One region of the Agrobacterium sp. GW821-FHT02D03 genome, then DNA from elsewhere that is predicted to be linked to it. Evidence: predicted binding sites of a transcription regulator. Region 1 holds the regulator's gene; each other region holds the start of a gene.
The links. Region 1 encodes PhoB, which activates phosphate uptake and scavenging genes when phosphate is short. Its sites were predicted from a motif close to TGTCATNNANCTGTCAT; they were not measured.
Positions count from the first base shown of each region.

Region 2: a site for PhoB is predicted at 3,383-3,399, ahead of phnC (phosphonate ABC transporter ATP-binding protein). Genes of this name have one in related genera too.
Region 3: a site for PhoB is predicted at 4,018-4,034, ahead of AC07U5_RS03705 (YdcH family protein). Genes of this name have one in related genera too.
Region 4: a site for PhoB is predicted at 4,211-4,227, ahead of AC07U5_RS09520 (bifunctional 2',3'-cyclic-nucleotide 2'-phosphodiesterase/3'-nucleotidase). Genes of this name have one in related genera too.

Region 1 covers NZ_JBWKVN010000001.1:2,723,549-2,731,026, forward strand. The annotation lists gene argF (ornithine carbamoyltransferase) at 1-860, opposite strand, end outside; gene AC07U5_RS12955 (aspartate aminotransferase family protein) at 917-2,125, opposite strand; gene AC07U5_RS12960 (GcrA family cell cycle regulator) at 2,578-3,114, shown strand; gene AC07U5_RS12965 (Imm63 family immunity protein) at 3,234-3,701, shown strand; gene phoB (phosphate regulon transcriptional regulator PhoB) at 3,785-4,468, opposite strand; gene phoU (phosphate signaling complex protein PhoU) at 4,491-5,207, opposite strand; gene pstB (phosphate ABC transporter ATP-binding protein PstB) at 5,299-6,114, opposite strand; gene pstA (phosphate ABC transporter permease PstA) at 6,186-7,478, opposite strand, start outside.
Region 2 covers NZ_JBWKVN010000001.1:164,532-172,009, forward strand. The annotation lists gene phnE (phosphonate ABC transporter, permease protein PhnE) at 1-309, opposite strand, end outside; gene phnE (phosphonate ABC transporter, permease protein PhnE) at 309-1,283, opposite strand; gene phnD (phosphonate ABC transporter substrate-binding protein) at 1,449-2,354, opposite strand; gene phnC (phosphonate ABC transporter ATP-binding protein) at 2,449-3,324, opposite strand; gene AC07U5_RS00810 (DapH/DapD/GlmU-related protein) at 3,440-4,057, opposite strand; gene phnL (phosphonate C-P lyase system protein PhnL) at 4,054-4,761, opposite strand; gene phnK (phosphonate C-P lyase system protein PhnK) at 4,763-5,539, opposite strand; gene AC07U5_RS00825 (alpha-D-ribose 1-methylphosphonate 5-phosphate C-P-lyase PhnJ) at 5,536-6,453, opposite strand; gene AC07U5_RS00830 (carbon-phosphorus lyase complex subunit) at 6,603-7,478, opposite strand, start outside.
Region 3 covers NZ_JBWKVN010000001.1:812,293-819,770, reverse strand. The annotation lists gene AC07U5_RS03725 (inositol monophosphatase family protein) at 1-342, opposite strand, end outside; gene AC07U5_RS03720 (tetratricopeptide repeat protein) at 796-2,031, opposite strand; gene AC07U5_RS03715 (thiamine phosphate synthase) at 2,040-2,693, opposite strand; gene AC07U5_RS03710 (sulfite exporter TauE/SafE family protein) at 2,874-3,638, shown strand; gene AC07U5_RS03705 (YdcH family protein) at 3,781-3,957, opposite strand; gene AC07U5_RS03700 (YdcH family protein) at 4,464-4,667, shown strand; gene purE (5-(carboxyamino)imidazole ribonucleotide mutase) at 4,744-5,211, shown strand; gene AC07U5_RS03690 (5-(carboxyamino)imidazole ribonucleotide synthase) at 5,208-6,287, shown strand; gene ykgO (type B 50S ribosomal protein L36) at 6,422-6,547, shown strand; gene AC07U5_RS03680 (tetratricopeptide repeat protein) at 6,648-7,253, shown strand; gene AC07U5_RS03675 (hypothetical protein) at 7,286-7,478, shown strand, end outside.
Region 4 covers NZ_JBWKVN010000001.1:2,004,315-2,011,792, forward strand. The annotation lists gene AC07U5_RS09495 (cysteine synthase A) at 1-348, shown strand, start outside; gene AC07U5_RS09500 (alanyl-tRNA editing protein) at 361-1,098, shown strand; gene sseA (3-mercaptopyruvate sulfurtransferase) at 1,116-2,537, shown strand; gene AC07U5_RS09510 (DUF4344 domain-containing metallopeptidase) at 2,636-3,478, opposite strand; gene AC07U5_RS09515 (DUF1203 domain-containing protein) at 3,681-4,148, shown strand; gene AC07U5_RS09520 (bifunctional 2',3'-cyclic-nucleotide 2'-phosphodiesterase/3'-nucleotidase) at 4,309-6,300, shown strand; gene AC07U5_RS09525 (LysR family transcriptional regulator) at 6,382-7,338, opposite strand; gene AC07U5_RS09530 (FMN-dependent NADH-azoreductase) at 7,474-7,478, shown strand, end outside.

The DNA of each region.
Region 1 (7,478 bases):
TTCTCCGCCTCATCGAACACAACCGACTGCGGACCGTCGATCACCGCATCGGTCACTTCCTCGCCGCGGTGCGCGGGCAGGCAGTGCATGAAGAGCGCTTCGTTGTTGGCTTTCTTCATCAGCGCTTCATTCACCTGATAGGGCTGGAAGATGTTGTGGCCGCGCGCCTTGTGCTCCTGGTTCATGGAAACCCAGGTGTCGGTGACGATGCAGTCCGAACCAGCGACAGCGCGTTCGGCGTCATGGCAGAGCATGATCTCGCCGCCATTGTTGCGGGCCCAGTTGAGGTACTTGTCGAGCGGCTCCGAACCCATGGGTACAGCCATGTTCATCTTGTAGCCGAAGCGGGCGGAGCCCTCGACCAGCGAATGCAGCACGTTGTTGCCATCGCCCGTCCAGGCGATGGTCTTTCCCTTCACCGGGCCGCGATGCTCTTCGAAGGTCATGATATCGGCCATGATCTGGCACGGGTGCGTCTCGTCCGTCAGGCCGTTGATGACCGGAACGGTGGCGTGCTCGGCAAGCTCCAGCAGGCGGGAATGATCGGTGGTGCGGATCATGATGGCGTCAACGTAGCGCGACAGGACCTTGGCGGTATCGCCAATGGTTTCGGCGCGGCCGAGCTGCATTTCGGTGCCGGAGAGAAACAGCGTTTCACCGCCAAGCTGGCGCATGCCGACATCGAAGGACACGCGTGTGCGTGTCGACGGCTTTTCGAAGATCATCGCCAGCATCTTGCCAGCAAGCGGCTTTTCCGCCGTTCCGTTCTTCGTTGCGATCTTTCGGCTCTTGGCGTCTTCCAGAATGAGCCGCAGGTCTTCCGAGCCGACGGCCGAAAGATCGAGGAAATGCTTTGCCATTTTAATTCAGTCCCATCAATGCGGGCCACCCTTTACGCCGGCCCTGATACGCCTCGTCAGGCGCTCTTTGCCAGTTTGGTGGTGAGTGCTTCGGCAGCCTTCTCGATGCGCGCAAGCCCATCACGCGCTTCTTCTGCCGTAACCACGAGCGGCGGCAGCAGGCGGATCACGTTATCGCCTGCCGGAACGCCAAGAAGATGCTCCGCGCGCATGGCCTGGAGCAGATCGCCGGATGGAACCCGCGCCTTGATGCCGAGCAGCAAACCTTCGCCACGGATTTCCTCGATCACATCCGGATAACGGTCCTTCAGCGACGCCAGTCCCTGGCGGAAGATCAGCGCGACATCGCGCACATGCTCGATGAAGCCGTCGGCCAGAACGATATCCAGCACGGCGTTGCCGGCTGCCATGGCCAGCGGATTGCCGCCATAGGTCGTGCCGTGCGAGCCTGCTGTCATGCCGGACGCGGCTTCTGCCGTTGCGAGGCATGCACCGAAGGGGAAGCCACCGCCAATGCCCTTGGCAACTGCCATGATATCGGGCGTGACGCCCGAGCGCTCATGGGCAAAGAACTTGCCGGTACGGCCAACGCCGGTCTGCACTTCGTCGAAGATCAAAAGCAGGCCGTGCTCTTCGCAGAGCGCCCGCAGCGTGCGCAGGAACTCGGGCTGAACGACACGGATACCGCCTTCGCCCTGGATCGGCTCGATCAGAAGGGCAGCCGTTTCCGGAACGATCGCCGCCTTCAGCGCTTCGAGATCGCCGAATGGCACCTGGTCGAAGCCTTCCACCTTGGGGCCGAAGCCCTCGAGATATTTGGCCTGGCCGCCAGCTGCGATGGTGGCGAGTGTGCGGCCATGGAATGCACCTTCGAAGGTGATGATGCGGAATTTTTCCGGATGGCCGTGCGTGTACTGATAACGGCGTGCCGTCTTGATGGCGCATTCCAGCGCCTCCGCACCGGAGTTGGTGAAGAACACCTTGTCGGCGAATGTCGCATCCGTCAGCCGCTTTGCCAGCACTTCCTGGCCTGCAACCTCATAAAGGTTGGACAAATGCCAGACCTTCTCGACCTGTGCCTTGAGGGATTCAACCATATGGGGATGGCTATGGCCGACCGAGGTAACCGCAACGCCCGCACCGAAATCGAGATATCGCTCGCCGCTTTCCGTGATCAGCCAAACGCCCTCGCCTCGTTCGAAGCGCAGGGGGGCTCTGGAAAACGTATCGAACAACGGCCCGGATTTGGGGGCAGTTTCGGCCATGGCGACATCACTCCTTACGTCAAGTCGGGACAGACGACTGTCAATAGGGCTCGCGGGTTATCCCTGCCCTGAAAATCAAAAATGCCGCCTCGCGGCGGCCTGCATGCTGTCTTCATTGCGAGAGCACTATTGTCACTTCCCCGCCTAATGTCAACAAATCTCGGCACTTCCGGGCAGTTACAAGCCTTGGTAGGTGCTTGCCGCGCAGGCCCGAGGTGTTGCCTTTCTGACTCACAGGGGAAGCAAGTTGGGGAAAACCGGAAAATCGATTCCAGATGATTCCTGCGACTCTTGTCACGGAGTCAACCGACGATTAGGTTAACCGTCAATTACTAGACTGCAATGCGGCGGAACTAGTCACCTACAATCTGGCGAATGGCCTGCGCGTGGTTCACTCCATGGCATAGTAGGTGGATTCTGCCCGAAAACAACGCGACGAGCGGAGAAGCGGCATGAACTGGACGGACGAACGAGTAGAAAAGCTCAAGAGATTATGGTCCGAAGGGCTTAGCGCAAGCCAGATCGCAGCACAACTAGGCGGTGTGAGCCGCAATGCCGTCATCGGCAAGGTTCACCGCCTCAACCTGCCAGGTCGCGCCAAGGCCGGCGGCACGGTCGCCACGTCGCGTCCTGCGCCCAAGCGTCCCGCAGCAGCGCCGCGTCCGGCAAGCTATGCGGCTCCGGCCCGCGCTGCGACCAGCCGTCCAGCACCGGCCCGTAGCTCTGGTGCCCTCGCTTTCAAGGAAGACATGGACATCGACACCGTCGAGCCCATGGAATATGTTCGTTCTTCCAACAATGTCGTTATCCCGATCTCGCGTCGCCTGACGCTGACGGAACTGACCGAGCGCACCTGCAAGTGGCCGGTGGGCGACCCGCTCAAGGACGACTTCCATTTCTGCGGCTGCGAGGCGTCTGAAGCCTCGCCCTACTGCAAGTTCCACGCGAAGATGGCCTACCAGCCGGTCAGCGAACGCCGCAAGGCGTAAGGTCTGTCTCAGAACCAATTCAGAAAGCGGGCTTCGGTCCGCTTTTTTATTGGGCGGTCTCCAGCTTTGCCAAATAATCCAAGCTTGCCTGCAGCAATAATCGCGCCCAGACTATCATCATGGACGCGATCGACACACTGCACGACTATATCTCGGCGCTATGGGCCGGGGCCGTCGACACGCCCTTCCCGCCAATCCCGCGCCGCGCACGTGGCGACGGAACCGTTTACGTCGAATGGCGACGCGGCAGCTACTGGCTGATCTGCGAGGAGCGCGGAGAGGAATATTGGCGTCGGGAAGCCAAGGACATGGACGATGCCGCCTTCCAGTTGATGTCGATCGTGGCGGGAGAAGTGGTGCGCGATCGCGAGCTTGCGGTTCGGGAAAAGGCAGACCGCCAGTCGACCGGCCCGGACGACTATTCGCGCTGGAACTGGATGTACCAGGAGATCGAACTGATGGGCGCGATCAAGGAGAGCTATGGCGCTCGAACTCGAGCCAATTATGCTGAGGTGCTGACCCGCAGCCCGTTGTCTAAGGACGAGATAGACGCCGCGCGATATCCCGTTCCGTCCACATTGATCTGACGCCGGGAAGCCAAGGGCTACCCTCTCTGACACGGCGAGAATAGGAGCGCTTGTACCTTCAAGCAAAGCGCTCCCGAGGCCGATCAGGCTTCCATGGAATAGCCGGCGCCCCGAACGGTGCGAATGACATCCTGCATGCTGGAGAAATTCAGCGCCTTACGCAGGCGACCGACATGGACGTCCACCGTGCGCTCATCCACATAGATATCATGTCCCCAGACACCGTCGAGAAGCTGGGAACGGGAAAACACACGACCTGGCGAGGTCATGAGAAATTCCAGCAGGCGGAATTCGGTCGGCCCGAGACGGACTTCGCGGCTCTTGCGATGGACACGGTGCGTCTCACGATCGAGCTCGATATCGCCGCATTTCAGCACCGAGGACAGGACCTCCGGCTTGGCGCGGCGCAGCATCGCTTTAACGCGCGCCATCAGTTCCGGCGTGGAGAAGGGCTTCACGACATAGTCGTCCGCGCCCGTCGCCAGACCACGAACCCTTTCGCTTTCCTCACCGCGCGCCGTCAGCATGATGATCGGCAGACGTTCGGTTTCCGGCCGCATGCGCAGGCGACGGCAAAGCTCGATGCCGGAGACGCCCGGCAACATCCAGTCGAGGATCAAAAGATCCGGCGTGCGCTCCTGAAGGCGAATCTCCGCCTCGTCGCCACGCGGAATGGTGTCCACGTCATAGCCTTCGGATTCGAGATTGTAACGGAGGAGGACGCTCAGCGCCTCCTCATCTTCGACAACGGCGATTTTTGGCACCATGGCTCCAGATCCTATCTGTCGCTTACTCGGTCACAGCGCCGAGCGTGTTGGAACTATCGTCCTTCGGACGCTCACCTTCCGGCTGGCTGCCAGTGGTCATGTAGTAGATGGTCTCGGCGATGTTGGTGGCGTGGTCGCCAACGCGCTCGATGTTCTTGGCACAGAACAGAAGATGCGTGCAGGTGGTGATGTTGCGCGGATCTTCCATCATGTAGGTCAAAAGCTCGCGGAAGAGCGAGGTGTACATCGCGTCGATTTCCTCGTCGCGCTCGCGGATGGCCTGGGCCTTTTCCGCTGACCGCGTGGAGTAGACGTCCAACACTTCCTTCAACTGCACAAGCGCCAGTTCCGAAAGATGCTCAAGGCCACGCGCCAGTTTGCGCGGAACGCCGGTGCCGGCAACAGCGATGACGCGCTTGGCGGTGTTCTTGCCCAGATCGCCGACGCGCTCCAGGTCTGCGGCAATGCGCAGCGAACCGATGATTTCGCGAAGGTCTGCTGCCATCGGCTGGCGCTTGGCAATGGTGACGATCGCCTTGTCGCCGATTTCGCGCTCGGCGTGATCGAGGATCGTATCGTCCGAGATGACCTTTTGTGCCAGGGCCGCATCGGAATTGACGAGTGCGCGCACGGCATCGGCGCACATCTGCTCGGCCAAGCCGCCCATTTCGGCGATCCGGCGGCTGAGGAACTTCAGCTCCTCATCATAGGCGGACATGATGTGGGAATGTGTCGACATGTTCGTAGTCTCCAGTTTCGAAACGCCCTGTCGCAAGCCTTTTTAGTGGCTCAAGCGACAGGCGCGGTGGGATGCGCAAGCAAGAGCAGGATCAGCCGAAACGACCCATGATATAGTCCTGGGTGCGCTGGTCATCCGGGTTGGTGAACATCTTGTCCGTATCGTTCTCCTCAACCAGGTGGCCGAGGTGGAACATGGCGGTACGCTGCGAAACGCGAGCGGCCTGCTGCATCGAGTGTGTCACGATGACGATGGTGTAGTTGGCACGAAGCTCGTGGATCAACTCTTCCACCTTGGCGGTCGCGATCGGGTCAAGCGCCGAGCATGGCTCATCCATGAGGATGACTTCCGGTGAAACGGCGATGGCACGTGCGATGCACAGGCGCTGCTGCTGGCCGCCGGACAGCCCCGTGCCGGATTCTTGCAGGCGGTCCTTCGCTTCGTTCCAGAGGCCTGCCTTCTGCAGGGCGGACTCGACGATCTGGTCCATATCCGCCTTGTTGCGGGCAAGACCGTGGATGCGCGGGCCGTAGGCAATGTTTTCGTAGATCGACTTCGGGAATGGGTTCGGCTTCTGAAACACCATGCCGACGCGAGCGCGAAGCTCGACGACATCGATGGCAGAATCGTAGATATCCTCACCATCGAGCGTAATCTCGCCGGTGACGCGGCAACCATCGATCGTATCGTTCATGCGGTTCAGCGTGCGCAGAAAGGTGGATTTGCCACAGCCTGAGGGGCCGATGAGAGCCGTCACCGTGTTTTCGCGAACGTTGAGCTTCACATCGTAAAGGGCGCGCTTCTCACCGTAATATACGGAGACGTCCTTGCCGATCATCTTATAGGAAACTTCATTCATTTTCTTGTCCAGCGCCTTTTCAACTGCTGCTTCCGACAACATGTTCATTGTTCCGTTCTCCCTTGCTTCTTATCGCATTTCCGAGCAGAAAACCGGTATCCACATTTCCTCGAAATGCTTTACCAGCGCCGTTCGAAGCGGCGACGCAGCAGGATTGCGCCCACATTCATCACCAGGAGGAACATAAGCAGGATGATGATAGCGCCAGATGTTCTTTCGACAAAGGCGCGTTCGGCTTCATTGGCCCACATGTAGATCTGAACCGGCAGGGCCGTTGCAGGATCAAGCGGGGTCGTCGGGTAATTCGCCACGAAGGCCACCATGCCGATGAGAAGGAGCGGCGCGGTTTCGCCAAGCGCGTGTGCAAGGCCGATGATGGTGCCGGTCAGGATGCCCGGCATGGCAAGCGGCAGCACGTGATGGAAGATGGTCTGCATCTTCGAGGCACCGAGACCGAGCGCTGCGGCGCGGATCGAAGGTGGCACAGCTTTCAAGGCAGCGCGCGTGGCGATGATGATGGTCGGCAGCGTCATCAGCGTCAGCACCAGACCACCGACCAGCGAGGCCGAGCGCGGAAGGCCCATGAAGTTGATGAAGACCGAGAGACCAAGCAGACCGTAAACGATGGATGGCACCGCTGCCAGGTTGTTGATGTTGACCTCGATAAGGTCCGTCAGGCGGTTTTTCGGCGCGAACTCTTCCAGGTAGATGGAAGCGGCAACTCCGATCGGCAGCGACAGCACCAGCACGATCAGCATCATGTAGAAGGAACCGATGAGCGCGACGCCGACACCGGAGGCTTCAGGACGGCTGGATGCACCATTGAAGAAGATGCCGGTGTTGAACTTCTTTTCCAGCGCACCCTTGCCAACCAGTTCGTTCATCCAACCGACCTGCTGGTCGGAGATGCGGCGGTTCTGCTCCTCGCCCGACATATCCACCTGGCCCTTGAAGGCGCTGTCGACATCGCCGGATGCCAGGAGCGACACGGTGCGCGTTGTGCCGATGACGTTCGGATCGGATGTGACGATGTCGCGAAGCTGGGTGCGGACGCTATCGGAAATCAGTGCGTTGACGGCGCGCAGCGCCGTGCGATCCTCCAGCGAAACGCCGAGCACCTTGGCAAGCGAGTTGCGGGCGACGACCGGGTAATTCGCCGTCATCAGCTTAGACGGGTTCTGTGCGCGCACATTGTCCGGATCGATGATCTGCTGCGAAAACTCGACCGGGATCGTGATCATCGTCTGCTGAAAGGCCGTGTAGCCTTTGCCGATGACGGACCAGAGAAGCAGGAAGAGAAACAGCAGGCCGAAGGAGATCGCGGCGACACCATAGGCGCGGAAGCGGCGCTCTGCAGCGTAACGGCGCTTGATGCCGATATCGCGACGGACCTTCTTCGTTGCGGCAGGGGC
Region 2 (7,478 bases), 2.6 Mb from region 1:
ATGGGCATTGGCCGGATATTGACCGCGGCTCGTCCACTGCGGAACCACCTTGCCATCTTCAAAGCGAAGTCGCGGCTGAGCGCGCCAGGAATACCAGTCCTGAATATAGCTCGACGCGCGCTCCCAGCGGCCATTCATCAAGGCCGGGCCGATATTGAAGGCGAAGAAGCAGATGACGAGATAGACGAAGACCGCGACGAGGCCGAGGAACAATCCGTACCGGCGCAGGAAGCTCTGCTGGAAGACCTGCGGATATTGCGAAAGAAGGCGTTCGCGATCCGCACCATTGATGACAAAGCTCGTGGACATCAGGCCGCTCCCCGTCCGAATTCAAAGGATTGATGGCCGATCAGTCTGCGGCGCAGCCAGCCGGAAAACTGGTCGACGGCGATGATGGTGACCAGCAGCATGATGATGATGGCATAGGTCTTGGCGGCGTGATCGTTGCCGATCGCCAGGCGAAAGACCTCGCCGATACCGCCGCCGCCAACAGCACCGATGATGGTGGAGGCGCGCACATTGATTTCGGCGCGCAGCAGCGCATAGGAGACGAAATTCGGCAGAACCTGCGGCACGATGGCAAAGCGCACCCGCTCCAGCCAGTTGGCACCCGATGCCCGCAACCCTTCATCCGGCTTCATATCGGCATTCTCGACGACTTCGAAGAACAGTTTTCCGAGCGCGCCAACGGTATGAATGGTGATGGCGACGATGGCAGCAATGGGCCCGAGCGAAAGGATAGCGGTCAGCAATCCGGCGATGACGATTTCCGGAAAGGCGCGCATGACTTCCAGCATGCGTCGGACGGCGAAACGCACGGCACCGGCGCCGACGAGATTGGTGGAGGCAAAGAAGCACAGCGCGAAAGCGAAGGCCGTGCCGATCAGCGTCGAAACCAGCGCAATGTTCAGGGTGATGATCAGCTGATAGAAGAAATGCGGAATATAAAAGCCGTCGCCGATATAGACCCGCTCCGAGACATAGTCGTATTTCAGCGAGCCGTCGGCATAGGGTGACGGCAGATCGAACATGGCGCGAACGACTTCCATCGGGCTGTTCGGCAGGAAAGTCTTCATAAAATCGAAGAAATAGGGCAGCCGCTCGAAGAACTTGCCGGAATTGGCGCTGTTGGCGAAATCGAGCGAGGCAAAGAGCAGCGCAAGAAAGACGACGATGGCGATGCCGGTGTAGATACGTCGCGTGACCAGCTGTTGCTGGTAGTGCTGCATGACCTTTTTCGAGGCCTCGCCGAACGTATCTGGGGTGATTGGCGTGCTAGCCATGTCTTTTGCGTCCTTACCGGAGCCATGCGGGTGACGATGGATTCACCGATGCTCTCATTCACCGTTTCAGCGGCACCCCTTTGGAAGCGTGACGGCGTTCCCGGGTGCGCTTTAAAAAAACGGCGGCGTCTTTCTGACGCCGCCGTCTCATGCCTTTGCTGGCAATCAGCCGCCGATCACGGCCTTACGGGCATCAACGATCGTCTGGTAGAAGGACGGATCGACCTTGATGTATTCCTTGTTCTTGCCCTGGGTGAAGCCCTGGAAGCAGGCCAGATCCTTTTTCGGCAGGTCGAGGAAGAAAGCTTCGATCTTTTCCTTCATCGGCTCGCCGACCTTGTTGGCAACCATCAGCGGACCGTTCGGGATCAGCGGCGACTTCCAGACTTCGACGAGATCGTCCATGTCGAGATTGCCCTTGGCGACCATCTGGTGGAGGTTGCCGGAGCTGTAGCCTTCTTCCCACTTGCCAACGCCGGAGCCGAAGGTGGTGCCGACATCGAACTTCTTGTCGAGAACGGCGAGAACGAGGTTCTCATGGCCGCCGCCGAAGCCGGTTTCAGAGAAGTATTCCTTGACCGGCTTGCCGGTTTCCTTTGGCAGGGCGACGTTCGGGATGAGATAGCCGGAAGTGGAGTCCGGATCGGCAAAGCCGAGCTTCTTGCCCTTGGCGTCTGCCAGCGTCTTGATGCCGGAGTCCTTGCGGGCAACCATGATGGTGTAATAGCCGCTGGAGCCGTCAGCGCCGGTGTATGTCAGGATCGGATCGACAGCCTTCGGGTCCTGAATAGCGATCTTGGCGTAGGAGGACGCGCCCATGGAAGCAATGTCGATGGTGCCGCCCAGCAGACCCTGGATAACGCCGTTATAGTCCGGCGATGGGAAGAGCTGAACCTGCTCAACACCAGTGGCAGCCTTCAGGCCATCGGCAATGCACTGCGCGTTGCGCAGCTGGTCGTTGGAGTTTTCGCCGCCATCGAGGCCGATGCGCAGAACCTTGACGTCCTGAGCGAGAGCCGAACCGGCCAGAAGGCCAAGTGCAACCGCCGAAAGAAGAGCTTTCTTCAACATGGATTTATCTCCGTTTTTCCGGCGAGCCGGAGTTTGACACGATATGGAATGTGATATTGGCCCCTGACGCGGGCGGATCGATGCTGTGCAGTCCTTACAGTCCAGCCATGGAAAGCGGCTTGGGAGCAGAAGCTTCAGGACCGGCAGATGGGTGTTGGGCGCGCGCGGTAAGCTCCGCACCTTCAATGGTGATGCTGGTCGACGTCATGGTTTCGTCGATGCCGGCACCATGAGAATCAGTACCGTAGATTTCCTTGACCGCGCGGGCATCGAGTTCGGCGGGCGTGCCGTCGAAGACGACGCGACCGGCCGCCATGCCGATGATGCGCTCACAATAATTGCGGGCCGTATCGAGCGTGTGCAGGTTGGTGATGACGGTGATGCCTTCGCGCTCATTGATGTCGCGCAGCGCATCCATGACGATTTTTGCGTTGAGCGGGTCAAGCGAGGCAATGGGCTCATCGGCAAGCAGCATGCGCGGCGACTGCATCAGTGCACGTGCGATCGCCACACGCTGCTGCTGGCCACCCGACAGCGTGCCGGCCGGCTGCATGGCCACGTGTTCGATCCCCAGGCGCTCCAGTGCTGAAATCGCCATCAGACGCTCTTCGGTGGTGAAGATGCTGAGCAGGCTCAAGACAGTGGAGCGGTGGTCGAGGCGACCGAGCATGACGTTGGTCAGCACGTCGAGACGCGGCACGAGATTGAATTGCTGGAAGATCATGGCGCAATCGCGCTGCCAGTGGCGAAGCGCAGCGCCGCGGAGCGAGGAAACCTCAAGATCGCCAAAATGAATGGAGCCGGATGTGGGATCGACCAGGCGGTTGATCATGCGCAGCAGGGTGGATTTTCCTGCACCCGAACGTCCGATGACGCCGACCATCTGGCCCTGGGGGATGTCGAGCGTCACGCTGTCGACGGCGGTCGATTTGCCGAAGCGGCGCGTTACCTGCTTGAGGTGAAAAGTCATAGGCCAAATCCAGTCTCGTTATTTCGGATTCGGCCTATCAGGGGTGCGTGAAGCGCGAATGTCAGTTTGATGAAGAAATTATTACAAGGCTGACGTCACGGGAGATGGTGTTCGTTTACCCGTCATACTTGGCAAGAAACGCTTCCGCTTCGAGCGAACGGAAATCATCGAGGGCAGCGCGAAGCCTCGCGTGATCCCAATCCCACCAGGCCAGCCGGTCCATGCGCTCGCCGATCTCTTCCGGGAAACGGCGTCGGATGAGTTTGGCTGGCACACCGCCGACGATGGTGTAGGGCGCAACATCCTTCGAGACCACGGCACCGGCACCGACGACGGCGCCATTGCCGATGGTGACGCCGGGCAGGATGGTCGCGCCGTGTCCGATCCAGACATCATGGCCGATGACAACTCGTCTGGCGCGTCTTGCGGCGAAGAACTCCGTCTCGTCCTCAGCATCGTCCCAATAGTTATGGGCGCGGTAGGTGAAGTGGTGCAGCGTCGCGCGCGACATGGGATGGTTGGTTGCGTTGATGCGCACCGAGGCGGCGATGTTGACGAACTTGCCAATCGTCGCGCACCAGACGGCACCGTCCTGCATGATGTAGGAGTAGTCGTCCATCTCCACTTCTTCGATGCGGCAGCGCTCCGAGACTTCGATGTAACGGCCGAGCTTGGAGTTGACGACGCGGGCGCTTTCGTGAATGGCCGGTTCCAGGCCAACTTTGACACTCATGCTGCGATCTTTCTGGGTGAGAACTGCGAGACATCGAGGATGCGGTCGGCCACGGCTTCACGCACTTCCTCATCGTGAAAAATGCCAAGAAGGGCTGTTCCTTCGACTTTCTTTTGCCGGATCATCTCCACCACCACCTTGCGGTTGGCCGCGTCGAGCGACGCCGTCGGTTCGTCCAAAAGCAGGATGGCATGGTCGGTGATGAAGCCGCGCGCAATGTTGACGCGCTGCTGTTCGCCGCCGGAGAAGGTCGCGGGTGGCAGGGACCACAATTCCCGTGGCAGATTGAGTTTGGACAGCAACTCCCCTGCCCGTTCGCGTGCCTCTTCGACCGGAACTTTTCGCGCAAGCAGCGGCTCCGCCACCACATCGATTGCAGCAACGCGCGGGACGGTGCGCAGGAACTGGCTGACATAGCCAAGGCTGCGGTGACGGACCTCCAGCACGGTGCGGGGTGCGGCACTGCCGATATCGACCATCTGTCCCTCATGCTTGATGAGGATCTGGCCGCTATCGATGGCGTAGTTGCCATAGAGCATCTTGAGGATGGAGCTTTTGCCGATCCCCGAAGGCCCGCCAAGCACGACGCATTCGCCCGCCTGGACGGAGAAGTTCACATTGCGCACGACGGGCAGTTCGATCCCGTCACGCAGATGCATGGTGAAGCTTTTGAAGACTTCCGAAACAATGAGGGGGGTCGGCATGTCACACCTGCAGGATCGAGGAAACGAGAAGCTGGGTATAGGGCTCGCGCGGGTCGTCCAGCACGCGGTCGGTCAAGCCATGCTCGATGACGTTGCCACCCTTCATCACCATCATGCGGTGCGACAGGAGCCGTGCGACAGCAAGGTCATGGGTGACGACGATGACGGAGAGGCCGAGATCGTTGACGAGGCCGCGAACGAGATCGAGAAGCCTTGCCTGCACCGAGACATCCAGACCGCCGGTCGGCTCGTCCATGAAGACGAGACGCGGTGAGGTGACGAGGTTGCGGGCGATCTGCAGGCGCTGGCGCATGCCGCCGGAAAAGGCGCGCGGCTGGTCATCGATGCGATCGGTGCCGATCTCCACCCGCTCCAGCCATTCGCTGGCGGTGTTGCGGATATTGCCATAATGCCGGTTGCCGACTGCCATCAGCCGTTCGCCGACATTAGCGCCGGCAGATACCGTCATGCGCAGACCGTCAGCCGGATTCTGGTGAACGAAGCCCCAATCGGTGCGCATGAGGAAACGGCGTTCCGCCTCGCCCATATGGTAGAGATCGCGCAGAGACCCGTCGCGCATGCGATACTCGACGCTGCCGGTGGTCGGCATCAGCCGGGTGGAAATGCAGTTCAGCAGCGTGGTCTTGCCGGAACCGGATTCGCCGACGATCGCCAGAACTTCTCCCGGCCAGAGATCGAAGGAGACGTTGCGGCAACCGGCGCGGTCGCCGTAATATTTGGAAACGTCGCGGACTTTCAAAAGCGGCTGGTCGCTCATTCTGCGGTCTCCTTCACATCGGCCAGCAGATGGCCGCGATGGCCATGTTCACGCCGATCTTCGCAATGGTCGGTATCGGAGCAGACGAACATGCGCCCGCCCCGATCATCCAGGATGACTTCATCGAGATAGACATGGTCCGCACCACACAGCGCACAGGGCTTGTCGAAAGTCTGAATCTCGAAGGGATGGTCGTCGAAATCGAGGCTGACGACTTCGGTGTAAGGCGGCACGGCATAGATGCGCTTTTCACGCCCGGCACCGAAGAGCTGCAAGGCTTCCGACATATGCATTTTCGGATTGTCGAACTTGGGTGTCGGCGACGGGTCCATGACGTATCGGCCTGCGACCTTCACCGGATAGGCGTAGGTTTTGGAAATACGGCCGTTATGGGCAATGTCCTCATAGAGGCGCACATGCATCAGGCCATATTCTTCCAGCGCGTGCATGACGCGGGTCTCGGTCTCGCGCGGCTCGAGGAAGCGCAAAGGCTCAGGAATCGGCACCTGGTAGACGAGCACCTGACCTTCCGTCAGCGTTTCTTCCGGAACGCGGTGACGGGTTTGGATGACGGTGGCTTCCTTGGTATGCGTGGTGACGGCGACATTGGCGACCTTTTGGAAGAAGGCGCGGATGGAGACGGCATTGGTTGTATCATCCGCCCCCTGGTCGATGACCTTCAGCACATCATGCGGTCCGAGGATTGAGGCTGTCACCTGCACGCCGCCCGTTCCCCAGCCGTAGGGCATGGGCATCTCACGCGAGGCAAACGGCACCTGGTAGCCGGGTATGGCAATGGCCTTCAGAATAGCGCGGCGGATCATCCGCTTGGTCTGTTCGTCAAGATAGGCGAAATTGTACGTAGCGAGACCTTCATCCGCGAAGGTTTCTTCAAATGAAACTTCTTCAAGCATCGTGCGTTGTCCTTCCGTAAGTCACAACGGATGTCAGGAGTAAATGATCATGGAGATCGGAATTCTCATTGCGCTGTTCTTCACTGTATTTGCAGCATCCAGCGTGTTTTGCGCATACTGGTTCAACGAGCAGCGCTGAAACCAAGTCTTTATTCGGCAGCATCGTTCAACCAACTTTCATCTGATCTTTGCGCAGCCTCGAAATCGGCGCGCATCTTTCTGACGAGACCAAGTTCAGCCTGGAAGTCGACATAGTGCGGGAGTTTCAGATGCTCCACGAAACCTGTCGACTGAACATTGTCCGCATGCGAAATCACAAATTCTTCGTCCTGAGCCGGTGCGGTTCTGTCCTCACCGAACTCGTCCGCGCGTAATGCCCGGTCGACCAGCGACATCGCCATGGCTTTGCGTTCGCTTTGCCCGAAGACGAGCCCGTAGCCGCGGGTGAATTGCGGCGGCGCCTTGGCCGAACCCTTGAACTGGTTGACCATCTGGCACTCGGTCACCTGAATGTCGCCGATGGAGACGGCAAAGCCGAGTTCGGGAATATCGAGTTCGACCTCCACCTCGCCGATTCTCACTTCACCGACAAAGGGATGGTTGCGGCCGTAGCCGCGCTGCGTCGAATAGGCCAACGCCAGGAGAAAACCCTCATCGCCCCGGGCGAGCGACTGCAGCCGCAAATCGCGTGCCATGGGAAATTCCATCGGTTCACGCGTCAGGTCGCCGGGAATATGATCTTCCGGCATATCACCATCACTTTCGATCAGGCCTTCTTCCGCCAGAATTTCCGAAACGCGCATGATGTGTTCGGCTTCTGAATCGCGCAGGACTGGCTCCTCCACCTCTCCGTCTTCGAGAAGCGAAGGATCGAGCAGGCGGTGGGTGTAGTCGAAGGTCGGGCCCAGCAACTGTCCGCCGGGCAGATCCTTGTAGGTCGCCGACACGCGGCGCTCGACCAGCATCTCGCCCGTTTCCACCGGGTTGGAATAGCCGAAACGTGGCAGTGTCGTGCGATAGGCGCG
Region 3 (7,478 bases), 1.9 Mb from region 1:
GACAATTTCGCCGCTGCGCTCCAGACCGATGGACACCGCAAACTGCGGAATGCCGTGCAGGAAGTTGGTGGTGCCGTCCAGCGGATCGACGATCCAGCGATGGGCGCCATCGGTGCCGATTTCCTCGCCACCCTCTTCGCCGAGGAAGCCATAGGTCGGACGAGCCTTCATCAGTTCCTCACGAACGATCTTTTCAGCCTTCAGATCGGCCTGGGACACGAAGTCGCTCGGTCCCTTGACCGAAACCTGCAGGTTCTGCACTTCACCGAAGTCACGCGACAAAGATTTTCCCGCCTTCAAGGCGGCCTGAACCATGACATTGAGAAGGGCTGAACGGGCCATGAAAGAACATTCCTGGAAGGTGGCTGAACCGGCCGCGCAAGATCGGGGCAGGCAGGCATATTGGTTTCTATTTTAGGTTTGCGGGTTCAAGACCACAAAACGCACTGAAATTCAAGGCTAAAGCATAGTCGAGCAAAAAGGTGAAATGCCACGGTACAGGGCGCATCTGCTTTTCCGGTGCCGTGACGCCAATCAAGCGTCTCGAAGTAACGGTTGAGACAATCCTGTGATCAAGTGTGAAAACCTCTCGTTCGTCATCCTCGGGCTTGACCCGAGGATCCATGTTTTTCAACTGCTTAACGGTTCGACAGTGGATCCTCGGGTCAAGCCCGAGGATGACGGTGAGGAGAGGTTCGGCGTCATCACAACGTCGTGCGACGGTGGGCCTCCCAACAATTGAAACCGTAAAAGGACGACCCGTTCGCCTCGTGAGCCGTGGCGGCGCCTTTGCCCTCAGTTGGGCCGGAACTTGTTGGCCGCGTCGATCGCCTGCTTCTGCTGACTGTCCTCGATGCCGAGATAGAAATCTTCCAGCCCCGGGTCTTTTAGCCCTGCGCGGCGCGAGAGCACATACCACTTGGCCGCCTCGATCGGATCGGGGCGCGTTCCGAGCGCCTGGATGTAGAGATGCGCCACCTTGTTCTGCGCCACGACATTGCCGCGCTGAGCAGCACCGTTCAGCCAGCGAAAACCTTCTTCCAGATCGCGATCGCCGGCCGTGCCGTTGACCAGCCAGATGCCGAGATCGACCTGCGCGGTATCGAAGCCCGCCTTTGCGGCCCGTGTCAGCCATTCGCGTGCCTTTGCCTTCTTTTCCTTCGGCACCTCCGGCACGTTCAAATAGATTTGCGACACGGCATATTGGGCATCCGCAATCCCTTTTTCCGCCGATCTTTCATAGAAGGGCAGCGCCGCCATCAGACCCTTTGGCCCGGGCGTCTGGGAAACGAGGATCTGTGCCCAGTTGAATTCGGCTTCCGGATTGCCTGCCTCAGCCGCGCGGCGCATGTAGTCGTCGGCAAGCGTCTTGTCGTGCTTGACGAGGCGGCCCTCCATCAGGATCAGCGCATATTTGAACATGGCAACGGGATCGCCATTCTTGGCGGCCTGCTCGTACCAGAAGGCGGCGGTCTTGTCGTCGCGGGCAATGCCGAGACCGCGGCTCATCATTTCGGCAACCAGCGTCTGCGCTGCGGCATCGCCGTCCTGCGCGCGGGTCAGCGCCTTGTCCAGCGCCTGCACATATTCACCGCGCTGATAATGACCATAGGCCTCGTCAATCTTGCCCTTGAATTCCTTTTCCTTCGGCAGCGGCGGAAGCTCGGCTCCCATGCGCTGATAGACGGTGACGCCCTCCGAAGGCTGGAGATCCTTCTGATCGCCGCCGGTCACGCGGCCTTTTCGCAGCGGATCGGCATCCTGGTCCGTCGGTCGCGACAGCACGTCCGGTCCCTGGTTCACCACCGGTCCAAAATCGGTGTCTTCCTCACCCGCGCCATCGGCACCTTGCGCCTGCGGCTGAAGGCCCGGCAGAAGATCAGGGCTTGCCTGCGGCTCAGCCTGCTGCGGCGCAGACTGTTGGCCGGCAGCTGGAGCCTGGCCCTGCGCAAAGGCAGGGGCCGCGGTGATGGCAAAAGCCATCGCCAGAAGCGAGATCGATGGGGAAAGGCGGAGCAAGCGAAGGATCATCGCCCGTATCAACCGCCAAACCGTGGCGCTTTTTCGTCAAGCAATGCATTGGCTTCGGCAACGGCCTGCGCCGCGCCGCCCGCGTGAGCGAAGACGGCCTGGCGCAGTGCGACGAATTCCACGCCGCTTTCGGCAACCGCAACCACCGAGGCGACATCCGAACCGCCCATGACGATCGACGGAATTTCGATCATCGAGGCCCACCATTCGCCAAGCGCGACGTTCTTCGGGTGTGGCTCCGGCTTGATATCGCCTTCCAGCTTGCCGAAGAAGATATAGTCCGGGTTCGCTTCGCCCTGCTCCAGCGCCTTGTGCCGGTCATCGGCATTGCCGCCGCCAACGATCATCTTCGGCGTGAATTTCTCCACCGCTTCCGCCAGCGGCTCCACGCCGCCGATCACATGCAGACCATCGGCCTTCACGCGGCCGGCAACGCGGCTGTCACCGGCAACCAGCGCTGCGGCACCTGCCGCCTGCACGATCGGCACCAGCACTTCCGCGCGTTTTTGAAAGCTGTCGTCATCGAGAGCATATTGCGGAATGATGACGGAGGCGACGTCGCCGCCCCTCAGGGCATCCTCCAGCGCCTTGGCTTGCAGGCCAGCATCTTCGGCTTGCGGCACGATCAGAACCAGACGGCAGCGATCTTCAGGAGAACCCATGATTTTTCCATTTTCCGCAGAAAGAACGCTTCATCGCCAATCTGCACTCGTTTTCATATACTGTTTCCGATAAACCGGACTGCACGAAGGATCAACAGTTCATAGCTGGACTCTTTGTCGTCCTTTCCCCTCGCGGCCTGTTCCAATGGCCGTCTCACACGCTCATCTCAAGTGCTGACCATGTCGCTCGATCTCCATTTCTTCCTTGTTGCCATTCCCGCTGTCGTTCTGGTCGGCCTGTCAAAAGGCGGGCTTGGCGGTGCCCTGGCCTTGATGGGCGTGCCGCTGATGGCGCTGGCCGTGCCGCCGGTGCAGGCGGCGGCGATCTTCCTTCCCATTCTGATCGTCATGGATCTGGTGGCGCTCTGGGCATGGCGCCACCACAACCACCGGGAAACGCTGCTGTTGATGCTGCCGGGTGCCATTGCCGGCATTGCGCTCGGCTGGGCCACGTCGACGCTGATTTCTCCCGACGCGATGCGCCTCGTCGTCGCAACCGTCACCATCCTCTTCGTCCTGCGTTATTTCTACGAGAGCTTCCGCGCCCGCCGCGGACAGGAGATCGCGCCAAAACCGCAGAGACCGGCTGCCGCCACGCTCTGGTCGTCACTTTCGGGCTATGCAAGCTTCGTGGCGCATGCCGGTGGTCCACCCTTCCAGATCTATGTGCTGCCGCTCAAGCTGGATCCGAAGACCTATACCGGCATGAGCGTGCGCTTCTTCGCCATCATGAATGCGATCAAGCTCATCCCCTATTTTGCGTTGGGAGCGCTGGATTCCACCAACCTCACCACCTCCGCCACGCTGCTGCCGGTGGCGATGATTGCCACATTTGCCGGTGCCAAGGTTGTCAAATACATGAAGCCCGCCGTCTTCTATCCGCTAATGTATGGAATGGCCTTTATCGCGGCGTTGAAACTGCTCTGGGATGGCTTGCCGGCGTAACAAATGTCCCTTGCGGCGCATGCATCCGCAGCCTCCTACAGACAAAACGGAAAGGCCCTGATCGCGCTTTGCAACCAGGGCCTTGAACTTTTACCGCTTCTCAGACGAAAACTCGCCCTGCGGTCTCAATAGTGATTGAAAATCAATGTTTCGTGGTCGCTTTCAGCCTCTGCAACTCGTCCTTAAGACGCAGCTTTCTGCGCTTGATATTGGCAATCTCCCGATCGTCGGAAGACGGGGAAGCAAGAATACTCTCGAGCTCTTCCTCCAGAGCACCGTGTTTCTTTTCGAGCGATGCAATATGAGCCTGAATGGTCATGCGGCACGTCCTTCCTTGTTGAACCTACCTCCAGCGCTCCATCGCTGGAGTTTCAGGTTTACGACAGCACTGTGACACGGAAAGCGCGCTTTGTCGAAGGCGAAATCGGGGCAATAGTGCGGCAAAAATGCTATAAGAGCGCTTCCTTGTTAAATGGAAACAGTTCTGTTGGTTCAAACGGGATCGACTGATTGTCCGGATGGCGCGTGCCGTAGCCAACGCATACGGCCAAGCCGTCCGGGCAAGCAGGTGGCCCGTTTCAACCAACCCGAAGGGCCGGGCATCTTTCCGCCAGGATCAAAGGCGATCGGCTCGGGCGTACCTTTGGGTATGCCCTTCGCCAATCGCCTTTGCCCTGACGAAAACCTGCTCCGGCAGAACGTTGCCATTTGACAAGGAAGCGCTCTAAGGAAACTTCCCGTTACCGCCATTTGATGGTACAGGCACGAAGACCAACAACAGAGATGCCGGATGGCGGTCCGGTTCATTACAATGGGGACGACGAGATGGCCGACCAGGAACAGGCGGACGTCCGGCTTACGCTGGCAAGGCTGAGGCAGGAGCATGAGGATTACGACACGGCCATCAACGCGATGATCCAAACCAATTGCGAAGCGCTCAGAATTCAACGGATGAAGAAGAAGAAGCTGGCCATCAAGGACAAGATGACCCAGATCGAAGATCAGATCATCCCGGATATCATCGCCTGACAACCTCTGGACCCTGACAACCCTCTGGACAAGGAGAGGCCGCTTGACCACCGAAACGCCGCCCGTCGCCATCATCATGGGAAGCCAGTCTGACTGGGAGACCATGAAAAACGCCGCCGATACGCTGGATGCGCTCGATATCGAATATGAGGCGCGCATCGTGTCCGCCCACCGCACGCCGGAGCGGATGTTCGATTTCGCCACCAATGCGAAGGATGAGGGCTTCAAGGTCATCATCGCCGGTGCCGGCGGTGCCGCCCATCTTCCCGGCATGACGGCAGCGCTGACCCCTCTCCCCGTCTTCGGCGTTCCGGTTCAGTCGAAAACCATGTCCGGCCAGGACAGCCTCTATTCCATCGTGCAGATGCCGGCAGGCATTCCGGTCGGCACGCTTGCCATCGGCAAGGCGGGCGCCATCAACGCTGCCCTTCTGGCTGCCGCCGTGCTGGCGCTTTCCGATGAGGATCTGGCCGACCGGCTGGATAATTATCGCGCCCGCCAGACGGCCATCGTTGCCGAGTATCCCATGGACGCCCCGCAATGAAATCCTCCACCATCGGTATCATCGGCGGCGGCCAGCTTGGCCGCATGCTGGCCATGGCAGCCGCCCGCCTGAATTTCCGCACCGTGGTGCTGGAACCCCAGGCCGATTGTCCGGCGTCGCAGGTCTGCAACCGCCAGATCGTCGCGGCTTACGATGACGAAAAGGCGCTCGCCGAACTCGCAAGCCTCTGCGATGTCGTGACCTATGAATTCGAAAACGTGCCCGTCGTCGCGGCCGAAACGCTTGCCGCTTCCGTGCCGGTCTATCCGCCGGCGAAAGCGCTGAGCGCCTCGCAGGACCGCCTGACGGAAAAGCGCTTCCTCAATGACTGCGGCATCCCGACGGCCGATTTCCGCGCCGTGGACGATCAGGCAGGCCTTGAAGCAGCACTTGCAGAATTCGGCGGCAAGGGCGTGCTGAAGACGCGGCGCATGGGCTATGACGGCAAGGGTCAGCGCGTCTTCAAGGGCGGCGAAGATCTGACCGGCGCCTTCGATGCGCTCGGCAAGGTGCCGCTGATTCTCGAAAGTTTCATTCCATTCGAGCGTGAGATTTCCATCATCGCCGCGCGTTTCCAGGATGGCACCGTCACCTGTTACGATCCGGCCGAAAACGTTCACCTGAACGGCATTCTCCATACGTCGACGATTCCCGCCGATCTTTCCGATGCGGCAAGAACCGTCGCAGTGGAATCGGCGCAGAAACTGCTCGCCGCGCTGAACTATGTGGGTGTCGTCGGCATCGAGTTCTTCGTGCTGGCGGATGGTTCGCTGGTGGCCAATGAAATGGCGCCGCGCGTCCACAATACCGGCCATTGGACGGAAGCCGCCTGCGTGGTCTCGCAGTTCGAGCAGCATATCCGCGCCGTCGCGGGCCTGGCGCCCGGCAGCACCGAGCGCCATTCCGATTGCGTGATGACCAATCTGATTGGTGACGACATCGACAGCGTACCGGAATGGCTGAGCCAAAAAGACTGCCTCGTGCATCTTTACGGCAAGACGGAGGCCCGTCCGGGCCGAAAGATGGGCCATGTGACGCAACTCACCAAGGCTGGAAAGCCGGGGTTTTCCCGGTAAAAGCTTGCGGAGCGTGTTGACAGGCCGGTGCCGAAAGGGTATCTGCCTGCCAACCGAAAAAGGCGCGCCCCGTTGCGCGCTTTTGATTGTTTAGATTATGCGTGCGAAAGCCCGCCAAACTGCGGACCAGAAAAATGAAGATCAAGAACTCGCTCAAAGCGCTTAAGGCTCGTCACCGCGACAACCGTCTGGTTCGCCGCAAGGGCCGCGTCTACATCATCAACAAGCAGAACCCACGCTTCAAGGCTCGTCAGGGCTGATTGCGTTTCTGCAGTGCTCCGTTTGAAAAGGCGGATCACTTTGTTGATAGCAGACAGAATTCGATTTCCTAATTGGCGCATACGGATTATCGTGATCCGCATGCGCCAATTTCGTTTTTGTGCCCTTCTCCTCGCCTCGCTCAGCCCGATTGCCCCGGCCACGGCTCTCACCGCCCATGCTGCGGAGCCCGTCGCGGCAGCGCCTCAGCCCGAGCAGCCTGCCTCCAAAGACCCGGTCGGCGATCTCTTCAACAACCTGAAGAAGGAGCGCGACGCCAAGAGAGCCCGCGTCATCGCCACCGAAATCGTTGGCCAGTGGAGCGATTCCGGCAGCCCGACTATCAATCTGCTGATGCAGTGGGCCGAAGAGGCCAATGAACAGAAGCGCAGCGCCGCAGCCTATGACTTCCTCGACCAGGCCATCTTCCTCGACCCGGACTACGCCGGCGCCTGGTACCGCCGCGCCATGATACATCTGGCCGACGGCGACACCCGCAAGGCCATGGCCGACCTCAACAGCACACTGGAAAAAGAACCCCGCTTCTTCCCCGCGCTTGCCGGCCTTGCCAATATTCTGGAAAGCTCAGAGCGCAATGAGACCGCGATGAAGGTATGGGAGCGCTACCTGACGCTCTACCCCGCCGACAAGGAAGCGCAGAAGGAAATGGGCGAGCTTTCCGAAAAGCTGGCTGGCACGCGCAGCTGATCCGCCTACTTTCAGAGAAAGCAGAACCAATTTTGAAGCAAGGAAGATTCGAGAAAGAAGAGCTGCTACTACGCTCGATTGGCGACAATCCTAGTTTCGACATCAGCACGTTTATCGACCGGATATCAGTTTCCGAAGATTGGGCAAAATTAATCGTCGCCCATATATATCTTGATCATATAATCACGGCCGTCCTCAACGAGCACCTCGATCATCCAGAAGCTT
Region 4 (7,478 bases), 720 kb from region 1:
TCCATTACCGAAGGCATCGGCCAAGGTCGCATCACGGCCAACCTGGAAGGCTTCACACCGGATTTTTCCTATCGAATCCCGGATTCGGAAGCTCTTCCGATCATTTTCGAACTGATCACCAAGGACGGCCTGTGCCTTGGCGGCTCATCGGGCATCAACATCGCCGGCGCAATTCGGCTTGCCCGCGACCTCGGACCCGGGCATACAATCGTCACGATACTTTGTGACTACGGTAACCGTTACCAATCCAAGCTCTTCAACCCCGACTTCCTGCGCTCCAAGGGGCTTCCCCTTCCGGCCTGGTTGACGGAGAAGAAAGAGATTTCGGTTCCGTACGAAACCGTCTGAGGTCAATGCAATATGCCTGTGAATGCCCTGTTTCGTGATGATTTTTATCTTTCAACTTGCGAAGCGGTGGTCACGGCAGTGCATGAAGATGGTGGCATAGAGCTGGATCAGACCTGCTTCTATGCCACGTCTGGCGGCCAGCCCGGCGATACGGGCTTTCTCGAACGGGCCGATGGCTCGAAGATCGAACTCGGCATAACGCGCCATGGCGCGGACAAGAGCGTCATCATCCACGTACCCCTGGAGGGTCAGCCCTCTGTGGACGTCGGCGAAAAGCTGACACTTCATATCGACTGGCAGCGACGCTACAAGCTGATGCGGATGCACACCGCCTGTCATCTCCTATCGGTAGTCTGCTCCTGGCCGATCACCGGCGCTGCCGTTGGTGAGGATGAATCGCGGGTGGATTTCGATATGTCGGAGACGATAGACAAGGATGCGATCACCGCCAAGCTGATGGAACTGGTGGAGCAGAATCACCCCATCTACCTGCAATGGATCACCGACGAGGAGCTGGCGGCCAATCCTGGCATCGTCAAGTCCAAGCATGTCCGGCCACCCGTCGGGCTTGGCCGTGTCAGCCTCGTCTGCATCGGCGAGAATTCTTCGGTTGACAGTCAGCCCTGCGGCGGCACTCATGTGTCGGAAACGCAGGAAGTCGGCGAGATTTACATCGCCAAGATCGAAAAGAAAGGCAAGGAAAACCGCCGTTTCCGCATTCGCTTCGGCAAACCCGCCGACGCCGCCTGATTTCTGGGAGAAACATCGTGAGCACCGATAAAAGCCGTTTCGTCGTTTCGGCGGATTGGGTAGAGCAGCAGCTTGGAACACCGCACTTCCGCATCGTCGATGCGTCCTGGTATCTGCCGGCACATAAACGCGACGGAAAGCAGGAATATGCCAGCGGCCACATTCCAGGCGCCGTGTTCTTCGATCAGGACGCAATTGCCGATCATGATACTGGCCTTCCGCACTCCCTGCCCTCCCCGGATTTTTTTGCCGGGGAAGTCGGCAAGCTTGGGATTACCGACACCGATACGATCGTGGTCTATGATGGCCCCGGCTTCTTCTCCGCGCCGCGCGTCTGGTGGATGCTGCGCGTCATGGGTGCCGAAACGGTTTATGTGCTGGATGGCGGCCTCGATGGCTGGAAGGCTGCCGGCAAACCGCTTGAGACGGAAGCTCCGCAGATCGAGCCGGCAGAGTTTCACGCCGAGTTCAAAGCGAGCCGTGTGACCTCGTTCTCCGATATGCGCGCTGTCGTCGAGACGGGCGAAAAGCAGGTGGCGGATGCCAGAGGTGCCGGCCGCTTCACCGGAGACGAGGCCGAACCCCGCGCCGGCATGCGGTCCGGCCATATGCCTGGTGCCCGCAGTCTGCCTGCCACCGCCTTTTCGGAGAACGGCCACTTCAAGGATCTGCCAACCATCCGCAAGATGATTGCAGAGGCCGGCATCGATCTGTCGAAGCCAGTCGTCACCAGCTGCGGCTCAGGCGTGACTGCCGCCGTCGTGACGCTGGCGCTCGAGTCGCTCGGCCATTCGGACAATTCGCTTTATGACGGCTCATGGTCGGAGTGGGGATCGAAAGAGGACACGCCGATCGTGACTGGCCCGGCGGAGCCTCTGCAGACGGAGCCACACGGTCCGCTCAAAGCCCATGTCACCCAGCTTGAAATGACATCGGCGCCAAAGGTCAGCCTGGCGGTGCCGGTCAATATCCAGACAGCGATCATGCGAACGCATGACATCCCACTGCATTTCTATCGCTATCTCTACTGGCGCGTCGGCAAGAGGTGGCACTGGCAAAAGCGCATGCGCATGAGCGATGCCGAGCTTACCGCCGTGCTGCGCGACCCAAAGAACTGCGTAACAGTGCTCTATCTCAACGGTTCGCCGGCTGGCTTCTTCGAGTTCAACAGAGGCAGTGACGACGTTACCGAACTATCCTACTTCGGTCTGATGGAAGAGGCGATTGGCGCTGGTGTCGGGAAATGGTTCCTGCTTCAGGCGCTTTACTCGATCTGGCAGGATAACCCCAAGAAGGTCACCGTCTCCACCAATACGCTGGACCACCCGCGCGCCTTGCAGCTCTACCAGATGATGGGCTTCTCCCCAGTCAGCACCTATGAAGCTTGGGTGGAGCCGCTGACCGACAGCGAGTATCTCGAAATTTCGCGCCGCGGCTAAGCTGCCAAGTTGGCGTCCGCCTCTCCTGGATCGGATGAGGCGGGCTCATTCAGCGTGGCATTATTTCGCCTTCGCTGTACGAGATCGAGCCTCAGCTCTTAAAGCTCTTGGCCGAGATTGACGGCGGTCGGGATTTCTTTCGCAGGCGCGTCTCCGCGGTCGCCATTGGTTGCGAGAAGATGGGCCGCGATCAGCTCGCCGTGAAATCTTGCAAGCTCATAGCAATAGGTGATCTCGCGGCGTTCCTCGGACCAGTAGGCATCCGGTCGGCCGCAGCTTCTGGCCGTCAGCTTTACCGTGCCCTTGAGCTCATAAGCACTAAATTCGCGGGCGATGAGATCGAGAACCTTCGATTCCTTCACCATCGTCGCATAGATATCCAGAAACGGATCGCGCGCAGGCTCATATCGTATGTCGAATTTCGTCGTGCCCGGCGTCTTCACATGGGGTTTGAGTAAGTCGCTCCAGCGCGCCACGGTCTGCGGATAGGCCACTTCACAGGCCTTCCACTCATCCTTTGGCAGCCCCATCAGCTCTGCAAGGTCGCCGTAGCCCTCGTTGTCCTTGCCGACCATGAGGCAGGCCATCTGACGGTCGCGGGCGACATTCGGGACAAGAACGCTATAGAGCGGCGCATTATGCTCGGGAAGCTCTCCGGAGCTCCGCGCGAGATACCAGCTATCGGTTGCATTGACGATAGCTGTATCCAGCCACTCCTGGTTGGCTTCCAGCATGATGGTGCCGGCAAGCTGGTCTGCGGTATTGCGACCATCGCCCGCATCGGGAAGGCTGAAATCGGAGATCAGCATCTTGGCGGCTTCGTGATAGACGCCGAATACGGCATTGCCGATGACGAAATTGACCGTCTGCTGCAACTGCTCGTCGGAAAGATCGTCAAGTGCAGGCGCAACCTGCGCATGCGCAGACGGCAAGGCGGACACTAAAAAAGCGACCGAAAGAACGGCTCGAAACCTTCGCAGCATTGACGTCAACTTTCCAGAACGAGGACGCAGCATAGATCGCTAAACAGAACGGTCCACGCAATGGGTTGGTTTCGCTTACCGGCAAGAAACGGGTGGATAGAGATTTGTTTGGCAGCCATAGCGACAAAGAAGCAACTGAACGAGGTCGCAAGGAGCCACCATGACCGCCATCCTATTCACCGCAATACCCAAAGACCACGTCGATGCCATCAGGCTTGGAGAACGAGATTCGAACGGCCAAGTGCCTGAACGAATGATCGCCTCAGCAGATCTGCCCTGCCGCGCCTGCCTCGGTCTGATCAAGGGTGGAGACTCGGCCCTGCTAATCTCCTACCGGCCCTTTCGTCATCTGCAGCCTTACGCCGAGACCGGGCCGATTTTCATTCATGCGGAAGACTGCGGGTCTTATGATTCCGCACAGGTACCACCTCCAATGCTGAACAGTTCGGACTACATTGTCCGGGGCTACGATGCGGGTGACCGCATCGTCTACGGAACGGGTGCGGTCACACCCACGGCTAAGATCGTGGCGCGCGCGCAGGAGCTGCTTGAAAGGCCGGACGTCGCCTATGTGCATGTACGCTCGGCACGCAACAATTGCTTCCAGTGCCGCATCGACAGAGCATGAGCCAGGACGAGGCCGGTGTGGGATACATTAAATTTCGCTCATGCGACTGTCGGGATGGGTTGCGTCATACACGCGTCATTTTGCTGGTAGACTCCTCAGCAATTCGTTTTACCTTGTCGCGGTTGAGACAGGTCATCGTATTTTGAGATCAGGAGTTTCCATGTCTTCCCTTATCGGCCTTCACCCTATCACGCGCCGTTCGCTTCTCAGCGGCATTGCGGCTTCGTCCGCCTTCGTCATGCTGCATCCTTTTGCGGCGCGTGCTGCGGGCAACCAGGCGCATCTGCGCATCATGGAAACCACCGATATCCACGTCCACGTCTTCCCTTACGACTACTATGCCGACAAGCCGAACGACACGCTGGGTCTGGCAAGGACGGCATCGCTGATCGATGCCGTGCGTGCCGAAGCCGGCAACTCCATGCTGGTCGATAATGGCGACTTTCTTCAGGGCAACCCGCTTGGCGATTACATCGCCTATGAGCGCGGCATGAAAGCGGGCGACAAGCACCCGGTCATCAATGCCATGAACGTGCTCGGTTATGATTGCGGCACGCTCGGCAATCACGAGTTCAACTACGGCCTAGACTTCATGTTCAACACGCTGGGCGGGGCGAAATTCCCCTATGTCTGCGCCAATCTGACCAAGGGTCAACTGGCGTCCGATCCAAAGCAGGACGAACTCTACTTCAAGCCTTATGTGATCCTGGAAAAGCAGATCCGTGACGGGTCAGGCGCGACAAGCCCGATCAAGGTCGGCATCATCGGCTTTGTACCGCCGCAGATCATGATGTGGGATGCGAAGAACCTTGAAGGCAAGGCGCAGACGCGCGACATCGTCGATGCTGCAAAGGCCTGGGTGCCGGTGATGAAGGAACAGGGCGCCGATATCGTCATTGCCCTCTCCCACTCCGGTATCGAGGGCAAAGGCCAGAGCGAGCGCATGGAAAATGCGTCGCTTTATCTCGCGGGCGTTCAAGGCATCGACGCGGTCTTTACGGGTCACCAGCATCTGGTCTTCCCCGGCCCGAAGACATGGGACGGCATCGAGGGCGCCGATCCCGTAAAGGGCACGCTGATGGGCAAGCCCGCAGTCATGGCGGGCTTCTGGGGCTCGCATATGGGCCTCATCGATCTCCTGCTCGAAAAGGACGGCAAGAGCTGGAAGATCGTCGACTTCACCTCCGAGGCCCGCCCCATCTACCACCGCGATGACAACCGCAAGATCGTGGCCGATGTGAAGGACAAGCCCGAGGTGATCGAGGCGGTCAAGACCGATCACGAGGGAGCACTCGCCTATGTGCGCCGTCCCGTCGGCAAGAGCTCTGCGCCGCTCTATTCCTATTTCGCGCTGGTGGCGGACGATCCGTCCGTGCAGATCGTCTCCAATGCACAGACCTGGTACATCAAGGATATGCTGAAGGAAGGCCAGTACAAGGACCTTCCGGTACTTTCCGCAGCCGCGCCCTTCAAGTCGGGTGGTCGTGGCGGAGCGGACTACTATACGGATGTCCCTGCCGGTGACATTGCGATCAAGAATGTCGCCGACCTCTATCTCTATCCAAACACGGTGCAGGCTGTCCTCATCAACGGCGCGCAGGTCAAGGACTGGCTGGAAATGTCGGCTGGCATGTTCAATACCGTTAAGGCCGGCTCCAAGGACGCTCCCCTGCTGAGCAGCGACTTCCCGTCCTACAATTTCGACGTGATTGATGGTGTCACCTATCAGATCGACGTGTCGAAGCCCGCGAAGTTCGACAAGGATGGCAAGGCGGTCAATCCGGACAGCAGCCGCATCGTCAATCTGCAGTTCCAGGGCAAGCCGATTGACCCGGAACAGAAATTCGTTGTTGCCACGAATAATTACCGCGCCAGCGGTGGCGGCAAGTTCCCGGCGATCGGCAGCGACAAGATCATCTTCGTCGCCCCCGATACCAACCGCGATGTGATCGTGCGCTACATCATGAACCAGGGCACGATCAATCCATCGGCTGACGACAACTGGTCTTTCGCTAAGGTGGCGGATACGACAGCCATTTTCGAGACAGGCCCGAAGGGTCGTCAATATGCCAAGGATGTGAAGGGTGCCAAGATCGAGGACGCCGGCGATGGCGCCGAAGGCTTTGCCAAGTTCCGTCTGATGCTGGGCTAATCGTCGTGGCGGCGGCAGTTTTGTCGCCGCCACTTCTCGACGCTGTGGAGCTTCGATTTTCTGCTGAGCAAGGAGAAGCCTCTACTCGGCGGCGTCTTTCAAGGGCACGGGGCGGACGATGTTCAGGAAGCTCTTATTGTCCGGGCATTTCGACAGCCGCTTTTCAAAGCCATTGATCAGCCATTGGCTTGCCGGACCGGCAGGCATATCGGCCTTTCGCAGGGAATACAGCGGATATTCGCCGAGTTCGTAGGCGTCGAGGTCGAGCACCTTGAGACTGCCATTCATGATGTCTGTCCTGACCAGCGATGCGGGCAGCCCACCCCAACCAAGACCACCCTTTATCAGCTGGTATTTCGTCGCGATGTCGCTGACCCGCCACGTCTTGTAGGACAGGACATTGAAGTCGCGGCCGTTGGTCAGCCCCGACATGTCCATCACCACCATCTGCACCTCTTCACGGACATCGGCGAGTGTCACCGGGTGGTGCAATTTTGCCAGAGCGTGGTCACCGGCCGCGACGGGTACCATGAAGGAGTGGCCGATCTTTTCGAGGACCAGACTATCATCCTGCTGTGAGACCGCCCCGCCAATGCCGATCAGCGCTTTACGGCTTCTGACCATCTCCATGACCATGCCCAATTCACCGACATTGAGAGTGAGCGACACGGTCGGGAACTCCTCCCGAAATTCACGAAGAACCTCAACCACGGCCTCGGCTGGAACCATGGTGCTGAGAACGAGGGAGACCTCCGCCTCCAGGCCCTGCTTCAGCCCTTTGGCGCGTGATCGCATTTCCTGCAATCCGGCAACGATTCTGCGCGCATCCTCCAGCATGGCGCGGCCCTCGTCGGTCAGTTTCGACTGGCGGCCGCTGCGCTCGAAAAGGCTGACCTCAAGCTGCGCCTCGAGATTGGCAATGGTGTAGCTGACCACCGATTGCGCGCGGTTAAGCACCCGCGAAGCGGCTGAAAAGCTTCCGGTTTCGGCAACGGTCAAGAAGACCTGCAACTGGTCGAGCGTCGGGTTGGCGTCCATGTCCCATCCATTTTATCGATAGATAGATTTCAGATTATCACAGTTTTCTAGATGGCAAAACTGGCCGATAACCCAGTCAACCAAGCGGGGCTGCGCCTCGCACCATCCTCCTAAGACTGACCAAGAGGCACCAAAATGTC